One region of the Lichenihabitans sp. Uapishka_5 genome, then DNA from elsewhere that is predicted to be linked to it. Evidence: predicted binding sites of a transcription regulator. Region 1 holds the regulator's gene; each other region holds the start of a gene.
What was found. Region 1 encodes PhoB, which activates phosphate uptake and scavenging genes when phosphate is short. Its sites were predicted from a motif close to TGTCATNNANCTGTCAT; they were not measured.
Positions count from the first base shown of each region.

Region 1 (4,130 bases):
CCCCCGCGGCGCTGTTCTGACCCGCGGCGAGATGCCGGACGACTCCCATCGGGTCGACCGCGAAGGTCAGCCGGCCCGGCACGAAGGCGAAGCGCGACACGATCGCCATGTCGCTGCCCGCCCCGAGCAGCCCTCGCCCGGCCTGGACCAGCACCAGGACGCCGAGAACCGCGAGGATCACCGCGGGAATGTTGAAGACGGGTTCTGAGCGGTCGGATTGCAAGGTGTGTCCTGAGGCCTTATCGCGATCCATGAGATTAGCCGACCGCGGCTTCGGCTGCGACCGGAAAGGTCCGCCACCGGCTGGCATCGCTCCTGCTCTTTTCCTCTCGACAGCGATGTGGCGTCCTGTTTCGGAACAATGGCGCGCCGCATCCACACAGGGGCGCAAGTCATGAAGCTGGCAACCTCGCAAGCGGTGTTCGAATATTGGCATTCCTTGTGCCGGGGACGCGTCGCGCCCGACAGGCACGACCTCGACCCCGCAGCCATGCGGGGCATGCTGGCCCATACCTTCATGCTCGAGGTGCACGGCCCGGCGTCGGAGCGACGCTTCACGATCCGCCTCAGCGGCACGCGATTGGATGCGCTGTTCCGGCGCGAGATGAAGGGTGCCGATTTCGACGATCTCTGGTCGGACGACGCGGCGCCGGAGATGCGCACGCTCCTCGACGGCGTTCTGGACGACACCCAGCCGATGTTGTTCGGCGTGTCCGGTGCTCCCGCGGGTGATACCGTCACGGCCTTTGAATTGTTGGTACTTCCGCTACGGCATCACGGCCGCACCCAGGCGCGGCTGCTGTGCAGCCTCGTGCCGGCCGGCACGCCGAGCTGGATCGGCTTGCTGCCGCTGGCGCCGCTGAGCCTCGCAGGATGGCGCGCCCTAGACGCACGTGCCGAGAGCGCCGCCATGCAGCACGCCGCACCGATGCGGTTTACCGGGGGCATACGACGGGCCCACCTCGTGGTTTACGAAGGCGGACGCAACGGTGACGTAACGGCAGCGCCCAAGCAAGTCCGCGTTAAGACCGGTATGCCAAGGTCATCCGAACCGCCCCTCTCGACGCGTCGTTCATGACCCCGCAGCGCAAGCTCGATCACAGACCGGAAGAACGCCGCCGCCATCAACGCGTCGGCGTCGTGCTGCTCGGCCGCTACATGCTGGCCGACCGTCAGGAATACCCTTGTCAATCGATCGACATGTCGCCCGGCGGCCTGGCCCTGGTGGCGCCGGTGCTGGGAGAGGTCGGCGAGCGCGTTGTCTGCTACCTGGAGCAGATCGGCCGTGTCGAAGGCACGGTCGCGCGCCAGTTTTCGCACGGTTTCGCGCTCGGGTTCAGCGTGCCGTTGATCAAGCGAGAGAAATGGGCCGATCAGCTGACTTGGCTGGCCAACCGGCAGGCGCTCGGCTTGCCGGAAGATCGCCGTCACGGGCGTATCGTTCCGAAACACCTCCGCACCACCCTGCGCATGGACGACGGCACCGAGATGGCAGTGCGGCTGCTCGACATCTCGATTTCGGGCGCCGCCATCATCGCGGACCAGCGGCCGCCCCTCGGCAGCATCGTCATGCTGGGTTCGACGCCGGGACGTGTGGTGCGCGCCTTCGGGAATGGCGTCGGTATTCAGTTCACGGTGCCGCTGCCGGCAGATCAGTTCGGGGAAGACCTCATCCTCTAAAGGGAGCGCCGCCTCACAGGCCGGAGCAAGGCCTCAGCCCTTGCCGAAGGTTTCGTCAAAGGCGTAACCGGCGCCCCGCACGGTTCGGATCGGATCGCGCTCACGACCGCGCGACAGCGCCTTGCGCAGCCGCCCGACATGCACATCGACGGTGCGCTCGTCGATCTCGGCCGACAATCCCCACACGCCGTCGAGCAATTGCGCCCGGGAGAAAACGCGACCGGGGCGCTCCATCAGGTAATCCAGCAGCCGGAACTCGGTGGGCCCGAGGGCGATGTCGCGGTGGCCGCGGCGCACCCGGTGGGTTTCGCGGTCGAGATCGAGGTCGCCGGCGGTCAACCGGTTGGCGAGGCGCTCGGGCCGCGAGCGCCGCAACAGCGAGCGCACCCGCGCCATCAGTTCCGGCACCGAAAACGGCTTGACGACATAATCGTCCGCCCCGACCGACAGCCCCCGGACGCGCTCGCCTTCCTCGCCCCTGGCGGTCAGCATGATGACCGGCAGGGTGCGGGTTGCCTCGCGGGCGCGCAGGCGCCGGCAGATCTCGAGGCCCGACACGCCGGGCAGCATCCAGTCGAGGATCACCAGGTCGGGCGCCATCTCGGTCAGGCGCAGTTCCGCGTCATCGCCGCGCTCGACCCGCTCGACCGAGAAGCCTTCCGCTTCGAGATTGTAGGCCAGCAGCGTCCCAAGGGCCTGCTCGTCCTCGACGACGAGGATATGGGGTGCCGCTCCCGCCACGGGGACGCGGTCGGCGGTCGATCGCAGCGTGTTCATCGGGCGGCGCTCCGAAGCCGTCAGCCGGACAAGGGCGCGAGACGGCCCTTCGGCCGGTCGATCGGCAGAGCCTCGCCGGTCACGAGATAGACCACCGTTTCGGCAATGTTGGTGGCATGATCGCCGACGCGCTCGATGTTCTTCGAGCAGAACAACAGGTGGGTGCAGAACGAGATGTTGCGCGGGTCTTCCATCATGAAGGTCAGCAGGTCGCGGAACACCGAATCCTCGAGAGAGTCGAGTTCGCCGTCGCGCGACCACACCGATTGCGCACGCTCGACGTCGCGCTGCGCGTAAGCGTCGAGAACATCCTTCAGCTGATGGGCCGCGATCTCGCTCATGTGGCGCAACCCGACGGCGGCGCGCGCGACGCGCGGTTCGGTGGCGACGCTCATGGTGCGCTTGGCAATGTTCTTGGCCAGATCACCGATGCGCTCGAGGTCGCCCGACACCCGGATGGCGGCCACGATCTCGCGCAGGTCGACGGCCATCGGCTGCCGGCGTGCGATGGTCAGGATCGCGGCCTCTTCGATCTCGCGCTGCAGCGTGTCGAGGCGCGGATCGATCCCGATCACCCGGTTGGCGAGCTCGGTGTCGAGCGCCGACAAGGCATCCATGGCGTCGGACAGCATGTGCTCGGCAATGCCGCCCATCTCGGCGATCTTGCGGCCGAGACCCTCGAGTTCCTGGTCGTAGGCGGAAACGATATGTTCGGACATGGCGGAGCCCTTCAGCCGAAACGGCCGGTAATATAGGCCTGGGTCTGCTTGACGGCCGGGCTGGTGAAGATCTTGCGGGTGTCGTCGAATTCGATCAGCTCGCCGAGATACATGAAGGCGGTCTTGTCGGACACGCGCGCGGCCTGCTGCATGTTGTGGGTCACGATCGCAAGCGTGAAGCGGCTTTTCAGCTCGTCGATCAATTCCTCGATTTTGGCGGTCGAGATCGGGTCGAGCGCCGAGCAGGGCTCGTCGAGCAGGATCACGTCGGGTTGCAGCGCGATGGTGCGGGCGATGCAAAGGCGCTGCTGCTGGCCGCCCGACAGGCCGAGGCCGCTCGTGTGCAGCTTGTCTTTCACCTCCGGCCAGAGGGCCGAACCCTTCAGCGCCTGCTCGACGCGGCCATCCATCTCGGACTTCGCCACCTTCTCGTAAAGCCTGATCCCGAACGCGATGTTCTCGTAGATCGACATCGGGAACGGCGTCGGCTTCTGGAACACCATACCGACGCGCGAGCGCAGCAGGTTGAGGTCGATGTCCCGCCGCAAAATGTCCTCGCCGTCGAGCAGCACCTGGCCTTCGGCGCGCTGGCGCGGATACAGGTCGTACATGCGGTTCATCACGCGCAGCAGCGTGGACTTGCCGCAGCCGGACGGCCCGATAAAGGCCGTGACGCGGTTGGGCGCCAGGTCGAGCGAGATCCCCTTCAGGGTCATGGTGTCGCCGTAGAAGAACTTGAGGTCCTTCACGGCAATTTTCGGCTGGACACGGGCGCGGGGCGCCTCGATGGGCGCCGTCTCGGTCATGGTCATTTGCTTGTCCTTGGCGTTCCGAGCGCCCGGGCCACGATGCTGAGCAGGAGAACCGTGACGGTGATCAGCAGCGCCCCCGTCCAGGCCAGCGACTGCCAGTCCTTGTAGGGGCTGAGCGCGAACTGGAAGATCACCGTCGGCA
Region 1 covers NZ_JARPVX010000001.1:171,595-175,724, forward strand. Annotated here, with positions in the region: gene P7D22_RS00730 (rhomboid family intramembrane serine protease) at 1-223, opposite strand, end outside; gene P7D22_RS00735 (PAS domain-containing protein) at 395-1,078, shown strand; gene P7D22_RS00740 (PilZ domain-containing protein) at 1,075-1,680, shown strand; gene phoB (phosphate regulon transcriptional regulator PhoB) at 1,714-2,457, opposite strand; gene phoU (phosphate signaling complex protein PhoU) at 2,478-3,176, opposite strand; gene pstB (phosphate ABC transporter ATP-binding protein PstB) at 3,188-3,988, opposite strand; gene pstA (phosphate ABC transporter permease PstA) at 3,985-4,130, opposite strand, start outside.

Region 2 (4,130 bases), on a different contig from region 1:
CGATACAGCACCCAGGCCGCCGCGAGGCCGCACAGGGCCGCGGCCGACATCCAGATCCCCGGCGCCGCCACGTCGCCCGTGACCTGGATCAGCCAGGTCGAGATGGCGAGCGAGAAGCCGCCGAGCGTGGTGGCGAGGCTGTAGGCGAGCGAGAACCCGGAAGCCCGGACGCTCGGCGGCACCACCTCGGTCAGGGCCACCACCATGGCGCCGTTGTAGCTGGCGTAAAGGAATGACAGCCACAATTCGACGCCCAGCATGCGGGAGAAGCTTGGCGCCTGCACCAGCCAATGCAGCGCCGGATAGGCGGTGAGGATTGTCAGGATGGTGCTGCCGAACAGGATCGGGCTGCGGCCGATGCGGTCCGAGATCGCGCCCCAGATGGGCAGCCAGATCAGGTTCGAAAGGCCGACGCAGCAGGTGACGATCAGGGCGTCCGACCGCGTCAGCTTCAACTCGCGCTCGCCGAAGGTCGGGGTGTAGGCGGTGATGAGATAGAACGACACGGTGGTCATCAGCACCAGCGCCATGCCGGCCAGCACGATGCGCCAGTTGGCCCCGAGCGTGCGCATGATCTCGCCCGTGGTCGGGTGGTGGGTGCGGGCCGCAAAGGCCGCGGTCTCGGGCAGGCTGCGCCGGATCACGAACAAGAACGGCACGATCAGGCAGCCGATCACGAACGGAATGCGCCAGCCCCAGCTGGCGATGTCGGCCGGGGCGAGCGACTGCGCCAGCCCATAGCCGATGAGCCCGGCCACGATGGTGGCCACCTGCTGCGAGCCCGACTGCCAGGACACGGTGAAGCCTTTGTGGCGCGGCGTCGCCAACTCGCTCAGGTAGACCGACACGCCACCAAGCTCGACGCCGGCCGAAAAACCCTGCAACAGGCGGCCGAGCAGCACCAGGGCCGGCGCCCAGACGCCGATGCTCGCATAAGGCGGCACAAAGGCGATCAACACCGTGCCCGACGCCATGATGCCGAGCGTCAGGATCAGCCCGCGGCGGCGGCCGATGCGGTCGATGTAGCTGCCCAGCACCAGTGCCCCGATGGGCCGCACCAGGAAGCCGGCCCCGAACACCACCAGGGTGGACATCAGGGAGGCAAATTCGTCGGTGGAGGGGAAGAAGGCGGCCGCGATGTTCTTGGCGTAGAAGCCGTAGAGAAAGAAGTCGAACATCTCGAGAAAGTTGCCGCTCGCGACGCGGAACACTGTCCCGACCTTTGAGCGTGCGCCCGCATCCTGCAGCGGTTCGGCCATCGACAACTCCCTGGCGGCCTATCCGGCCTCGTGTGCCCCGTGCGGCGGGGCTCGTTGGGTCAAGCTGTACCAAGCGCCCGGCACGGGTGTCACGTGCAAACGGGTGGCGGGCCGGCGGCGGCCCTCCCCACCGCGCTTTGTGACGGAACGATGACATGCTACTGGCCCGGCAGGACGGGGCGGGAGAGAAGCCGATGCTGGGCTGGTTTCGGGCGCTGATGCCGAAGGAAGATCGCTTCTTCGGGCTGTTCGAGCGCCATGCCCAGACGCTGGTGGATGGCGCCGAGGCGCTCGACCGGCTGCTGTCGGGCCGCGACAGCGTGCCGGCGGCCTGTCGCGACATCGCCCTGCACGAGACCAGGGCCGACGACATCACGCGCGAAACCCTGTTGGCGGTGCGCCGCACCTTTATCACGCCCTTCGACCGGGGCGACATCCAGGCGCTCGTCACGGCGCTCGACGACGGCATCGACCAGATGCAGAAGACCGCCAAGGCGGTGCAACTGTTCGAGGTGACCACGTTCGATCCCGCCATGCGGGAGATGGGCACCATCATTCTGGAAGCCGCGACGGTGACGCGCGAAGCCGTGCCGCTGTTGCGGTCGATCGGACAGAACGCCACCCGGCTGAACGGGTTGACCGAACGGGTGATCGAGCTCGAGGGGCGTGCCGACGACGTTCACAACGGCGGCCTGAAAGCCTTGTTCGTCGCCTCGGGCGAGGCGCCGATGCGCTTTATCGTCGGCCAGGAGGTCCTCGGCCACCTCGAAAAGGTGATGGACCGCTTCGAGGATGTGGCCAACCAGATCAGCAGCATCCTGGTCGAGCACCTGTAGGCGCCGATGTCGCTCCTCGCCAGCATGCCGCTTGTGGTCGCGCTGATCGGCGTCGCGCTCGTGTTCGACTTCCTCAACGGGCTGCACGATTCCGCCAATTCCATCGCCACCATCGTGTCGACCCGGGTGCTGTCGCCCCGCTACGCGGTCTTATGGGCTGCGTTCTTCAACTTCGTGGCCTTCCTGGTGTTCGGCCTGCACGTCGCCGGCACGGTCGGCTCGGGCATCGTGGCGGTCGACGTCATCGACGACCGGGTGATCTTCGGGGCGCTCGGCGGCGCCATCGTGTGGAACCTCGTCACTTGGCGGCTCGGCATCCCGTCGAGTTCATCCCATGCGCTGATCGGTGGGCTGCTCGGGGCCGGCATCGCCAAGGGCGGCCTCGCGGCCGTGGTGTGGGGCGGCGTCGGCAAGACCGTGGCGGCCATCGTGCTGTCGCCGGCGCTCGGCTTCGCCCTGGCGCTGTTGCTTGTGCTGGCCGTGTCCTGGGGCTTCGTGCGGTCGACACCCGGTCGCGTCGACCGGGTGTTCCGGGTGGCGCAGTTCTTTTCCGCCTCGCTCTACAGCCTCGGCCATGGCGGCAACGACGCGCAAAAGACCATGGGGGTGATCGCGGCCCTCTTGTTCGCGCACGGGGTGGAGCACGGCGGCTTTCACGTGCCGCTCTGGGTCGTGTTGTCGTGCCAGTCCGCTATGGCGCTCGGCACCCTGCTGGGCGGCTGGCGCATCGTCCACACGATGGGATCGAAGATCACCCGGCTGACGCCGATGCAGGGCTTCTGCGCCGAGACGGGCGGCGCCGTGACGTTGTTTCTGGCGACGCTCGGCGGCATCCCGGTTTCCACCACCCACACGATCACCGGGGCCATCATCGGGGTCGGGGCCGCCCGGCGTGTGTCGGCGGTGCGCTGGAACGTGGCGCAGGGCATCGTGGTGGCCTGGGTGGTCACCATGCCGGCCGCGGCCCTGGTGGCGGCGACGCTGTACTGGGTGTCGGGCCTCGCCTGACGGGTTCAGCCGATCAGCGCCAGATAGGCCGCGACCGTGAACACCGACAATAGCGTCGAGGCCAGGATGACCCGCGCCGTGACGGCCGCCTCGCGCCGGTAGAACTCGGCCAGCATGAAGGGCCCCGTGCCGGTCGGCAGCGCCGCCAACAACACCGCCGCATGGGTGAGGGGTGCGGGCAGGGCGAGGACGCGGGCGCAGCCATAGGTGAGAACCGGCTGCGCCAGCAGCTTCAGGCCGACCAGCCCGGCCGTGCCGCCCGCCGTGCCGGGCTGCGACGGGCGCGGCTCGGCCAGAAACAGCCCGAGCGCCACCAGGGCGCAAGGCGAGGCGGCGCCGCCGAGCAGCTTCAAAAACTGTTCGGCGCTCGCCGGCACGCCGAGGCCCGCCAGCGGCACCAGCGCGCCCAGCACGGGCGCCACCAGCAGGGGATTGCGGCCGAGCGAACGCGCCACCTTGGCGGCGAGACGCGCCGGATGGGCTTCCGTCTGCAGCCCCACCTCGATCAACACGATGGCGACCGCGAACAGCACGCAGACCGTCAGGATGGTGGCGATCAAGGTCGGCGGCAGGGCCGTGGGGCCCAGCGCCGCGAGCGCCAGCGGGAAGCCGACGAAGCCCGTATTGGCATAAGCGGCGTTGAGGGCGTCGAGGGTGGCGTCCGCGAGGGGGCGTGGGCGCCGCCAGCGCCAGGCGAGCGTCAGCGCGAAGGTGGCGCCGCAGCCGAACCCGAAGGCCGCGATGAAACCGGGCTGCCACAGGTCCGCCAGCTTGGCATTGGCCGTGATGTCGAACAACAGGGCCGGCAGCGCGAGATAGACCACGAAACGGTTCAACTCGCCCGTGGCCTGCGGCCCCAGCACGCCGAGGCGGCGCACCAGCCAGCCCGCGAAGATCAGCGCGAAGACCGGCAGGACGACCAGGGTGGTGGCAAGCATCGGAACTCCGGCGCTGGAGGCTGTCAGGATGAGGTGGAACCCACTTCATCCGATCGGGCCACCATCGGGCGTCGACAAGGGTGTGCCCA
Region 2 covers NZ_JARPVX010000046.1:27,383-31,512, reverse strand. Annotated here, with positions in the region: partial or broken gene P7D22_RS15095 (MFS transporter) at 1-1,259, opposite strand, end outside; gene P7D22_RS15090 (DUF47 domain-containing protein) at 1,454-2,095, shown strand; gene P7D22_RS15085 (inorganic phosphate transporter) at 2,120-3,103, shown strand; gene P7D22_RS15080 (AEC family transporter) at 3,109-4,041, opposite strand.
Region 2: a site for PhoB is predicted at 1,399-1,415, ahead of P7D22_RS15090 (DUF47 domain-containing protein). Genes of this name have one in related genera too.

Region 3 (4,130 bases), on a different contig from region 1:
GCTGAACACCACGTAAAGACTGCCCGACAACAGGATCGCGCAAGGCAGCGTCAGCACCCAGGCGAGCAGGATGTTGCGGATGGTCTCCATCTGCACACCCGACCCGTTGGCCGCCATGGTGCCGGCGACGCCCGACGACAGCACGTGGGTGGTCGAGACCGGCAGGCCGAAGCGATCGGCTGCCGCGATGGTGGCCATGGCGACGAGTTCGGCCGCGGCACCCTGGCCATAGGTGAGATGCGTCTTGCCGATGCGCTCGCCGACCGTCACCACGATGCGCTTCCAGCCGATCATCGTGCCGAGGCCGAGCGCCAGCGCCACAACGATCTTCACCCAGGTGGGGATGAACTTGGTCGAATGGTCGAGTTCGCCCTTGTAGGCCGCCAGCGCCTTGGTGTCGTCGGCGCTCAGGCCGCTATTCTGCGCCTTTGGCAGCTTCCGCAGCGCTTCCGAGACGAGATACATGTCGTTGCGGGTGTTGCGCACCTGTTCGGGCGGGATGCGGCTCAGCGTGCCGTATCCCTTCACCTGGTCCGACACGTCGCGGATCAGCACGGACAGCGCCGGATAGGTGGCGTCCTCGATCCGGCTGTCCCGGATAAAGCCCGTGACGGCCGGCCGCGGATCGCCCGTGGCGGCGCGGCCGGCGGCCTTGGCGTCGACGATCCGCGAGGCGTCCTGCGCGACCTGCTCGAAATGCGGCACCTGGCTGTCCGGCACGGCGCGGTTCAGCGCATAGGCGGTCGGCACGGTACCGATCAGGATGAGCATGATGAGCCCCATGCCCTTCTGGCCGTCGTTCGACCCATGGGCGAAGCTCACGCCCGTGCAGGTGAAGATCAACAGCGCCCGGACCCAGCGCGGCGGCGGCGCTTCGGACTTCGGCTCCTGGTAGAGTTGCTTCGAGCGGATCACCAGCTTCATCAGCAGCAGCAGCGCCCCGGCCGCGAAGAAGCCGACCAGCGGCGAAATCAGCAGCGCCTTGCCGATGCTGGCCGCCTGCTCCCAATCGATGCCCGAAGTGCCGCTGCGGCCATGCACCATGGCGTTCGCGACCCCGACCCCGATGATGGAGCCGATCAGCGTATGCGAGCTCGAGGCCGGCAATCCCAGCCACCAGGTGCCGAGATTCCAGATGATGGCCGCGATCAACAGCGCGAACACCATGGCGAAGCCGGCATCGGACCCGACCTGCAGGATGAGTTCGACGGGCAACAGCGACACCACGCCGAACGCCACGGCGCCGGTCGAGAACAGCACGCCGAGAAAGTTGAAGAACCCCGACCACACCACGGCGTGGTTCGGCTTCAGCGAATGGGTGTAGATGACGGTCGCCACCGCATTGGCGGTGTCGTGAAAGCCGTTGACGAATTCGAAGCCGAGCGCGATCACCAGCGCGACGGCGAGCAGCAGATAGGCGAGCGGCGAGTGGGTGGCCGGCCCCGCCTCGCGGACGTCGTTCCAGATGCTGTAGGCCGTAAAGGCGAGCCCGACGGCCATGAGGCCGAACACGCCCACCAGCGTGCCGTGGCTGGCCGGGTATTGCACCTTCGGCCGGTCGGGCGCCGGCGCGGCGCGTGGGACGGCGGACAAGCTGGACATTGGCGAACTCCGGACACGTTCTCCGTCATAGCCGGCCCGTGTGACAGTTTCTTAATGAAGCCTTAGCCTTTCGGGCCGGCGGCAGTGATCGCTCCGCCGCGGGTTGCCGTCCCGTGCCCGCACGAGCCGCGCCGGACCGCACCGGCATAACGTTTCCGAAGGCGAAAGCGGCGGGGTTGATTGTGACATCGGCATGACGGCATGAACCCGATCATGTCTTTTCAAGGAGTTCCGATGGCCGCGACCTTCAAGCATCCGCTGGCCCGCGACGCCAAAGTCTGGACCACCGGGGGCGGCCAGGACGGGACGACGCGTCGGCTTCTCGTGGTCATCACCACGCTCGAGCTCGACGAAACTCACAAGGGCTTCAAGGCCGATAAGGTCGCGCGCTTGTCGGACGCGGCCCGGGACTGGCTGAAGACCCAGGCGACCGAGGCCGACGACTTCGTGCTGATCAACCGCCCTCGCGACTGGGCCTGATCGCCTTCAGGCCGGGACAGCGACAGCCTGTCGGGCCAGCACCGCCTCGAGCCCCTCCGGCACCGGACCGCCGCTGGTCCAGTCGAGCAGTTCCACCGTGTGCAGGATGGGGGTGTCGGTACCCTTGGCGATCTGCGTCATGCAGCCGATGTTGCCGGTGGCGATCACGTCGGCCCGCGTCTTGGCAATGTTGGCCACCTTGCGGGCCCGCAACCGTTCGGCGAAGTCCGGTTGCAGGATGTTGTAGGTGCCGGCCGAGCCGCAGCAGATGTGGCCTTCCGGCACATCCTTGACCGTAAAACCGGCCTGGCGCAGCAGCCGCTTCGGCCCATCGATGATCTTCTGGCCGTGCTGCATCGAGCAGGCCGAATGATAGGCGACCGTCAGCTTGGCCGGGGCCTGCTTGGGCAGGTCGAGGCCGGCGAGATATTCGGTGACGTCGCGCGCTAGGCCGGACACGAGCTTGGCCTTGGCCGCATAGGCCGGGTCGTCACGCAGCATGAAGCCGTAATCCTTGATCGTGGTGCCGCAGCCCGAGGCGGTGACCAGGATGGCGTCGAGCCCGCCGTGGTCGATCTCACGCGTCCAAACGTCGATGGCGCGGCGCGCCAGGGCGAGGCCCTCGGCCTCCTGCCCCATGTGGTGGACGAGCGCGCCGCAGCAGCCCTCGCGCTTCGGCAGCACCACGTCGACGCCAGAGCGGTTGAGCAGACGGATGGCGGCCTCGTTGATGCCGGGCCGCAGCACCGCCTGGGCACAGCCAGTCAGCATGGCGACGCGACGGCGGCCGGCGGCCGGCGGCGTAGCGGCCTTCAGGGTGCGGCCCGGCTCCTGGGCGGAGCGCGACGGCAGGACGGCAGGCGCGAGGTCGAGCATCGCCGCAAGCCGCCGGCCCGCGCCCGGCAGGCGGGCCAGAAGCGGCCGCAGCGGCTTGCCAAACCGCGCTGCCAGCAGCGCCAACCGGAAGCGGTTGCGATGGGGCAGGACGCTCACCAGCAACCACCGCAGGGCCCGGTCGGCCAGGGGGCGCCGGAACGTGGTCTCGATATGGGCGCGAGCGTGGTCGACGAGGTGCATGTAATGCACCCCCGACGGGCAGGTCGTCATGCAGGACAGACACGAAAGGCAGCGATCGATGTGGGTGACGACTTCAGCCGTGGCGGCCTTGCCGCCCTCCAGCATGTCCTTCATGAGGTAGATGCGACCGCGGGGACTATCGAGTTCGTCGGCCTCGAGCAGGTAGGTCGGGCAGGTGGCGGTGCAGAAGCCGCAATGGACGCAGCTGCGCAGGATGCTTTCGGACTCCCGCATGTGCGGGTCGGCCAGTTGCGCCAGGGCAAAGTTGGTCTGCATCGCGTCGGGGTCCCTGTTGGGCGCGGTCAGCCTTCGGCGACCATGAACCCGCGGTTGAGGATAAGGTCGGGGTCGAGGCTCGCTTTCACGCGGGCCACCACCGCCGCGAGGGGCGCGGCCAGCGGCTGGAACACCGGCACGCGGGTCCGCACCGCATCCGGCGCCCGCAGCAGCGTGGCGTGGCCACCGATCAGCGCGAGGGCGTCGCGGATCGCCGTGGCGCCGGCATCCCGCTCGACCGCGGTGGCGAGCCAGATCAGGCCGCCGCCCCAGTCGTACAGATGGGCGAAGGCCAGCCTGCCCCGCAGCGCGTCCACCAGGGTGGGCCCCTGCGTCGGCGGCACGGAGATCCGCCACACGGCGCGGTCCCGCGGCTCGGCCAGCAAGCGGCCGTCCCGCACCGCAGCCCAGAGCGCGGCCGCCGCGTCGCCTTCGATCATCGCCGGACCACCGTAGCGGTGCAGCAGGGTGGCGAGCTGGTCGGCCCGGTAGGCGATCGAGGCCGCGAAGCCCTCGAGGCGCAACAGCGTGCGGGCGCCCGCGCCCTCGACGCCGGGCGGCAGGTGGGCGGCGCCCGACACCTCGTAGGGCGAGCCGAGCGCCGCCGTCAGCAGCGCCACGGCACGCCGATCGTCGAGGCCCGCGAAGGCGAGGGTCAGGGTGCTCTCGGGCCGCGGCAGCACCTTGAAGGTCAC
Region 3 covers NZ_JARPVX010000055.1:8,370-12,499, forward strand. Annotated here, with positions in the region: gene P7D22_RS16275 (inorganic phosphate transporter) at 1-1,602, opposite strand, end outside; gene P7D22_RS16280 (hypothetical protein) at 1,837-2,082, shown strand; gene glcF (glycolate oxidase subunit GlcF) at 2,089-3,435, opposite strand; gene glcE (glycolate oxidase subunit GlcE) at 3,462-4,130, opposite strand, start outside.
Region 3: a site for PhoB is predicted at 1,785-1,801, ahead of P7D22_RS16275 (inorganic phosphate transporter). Genes of this name have one in related genera too.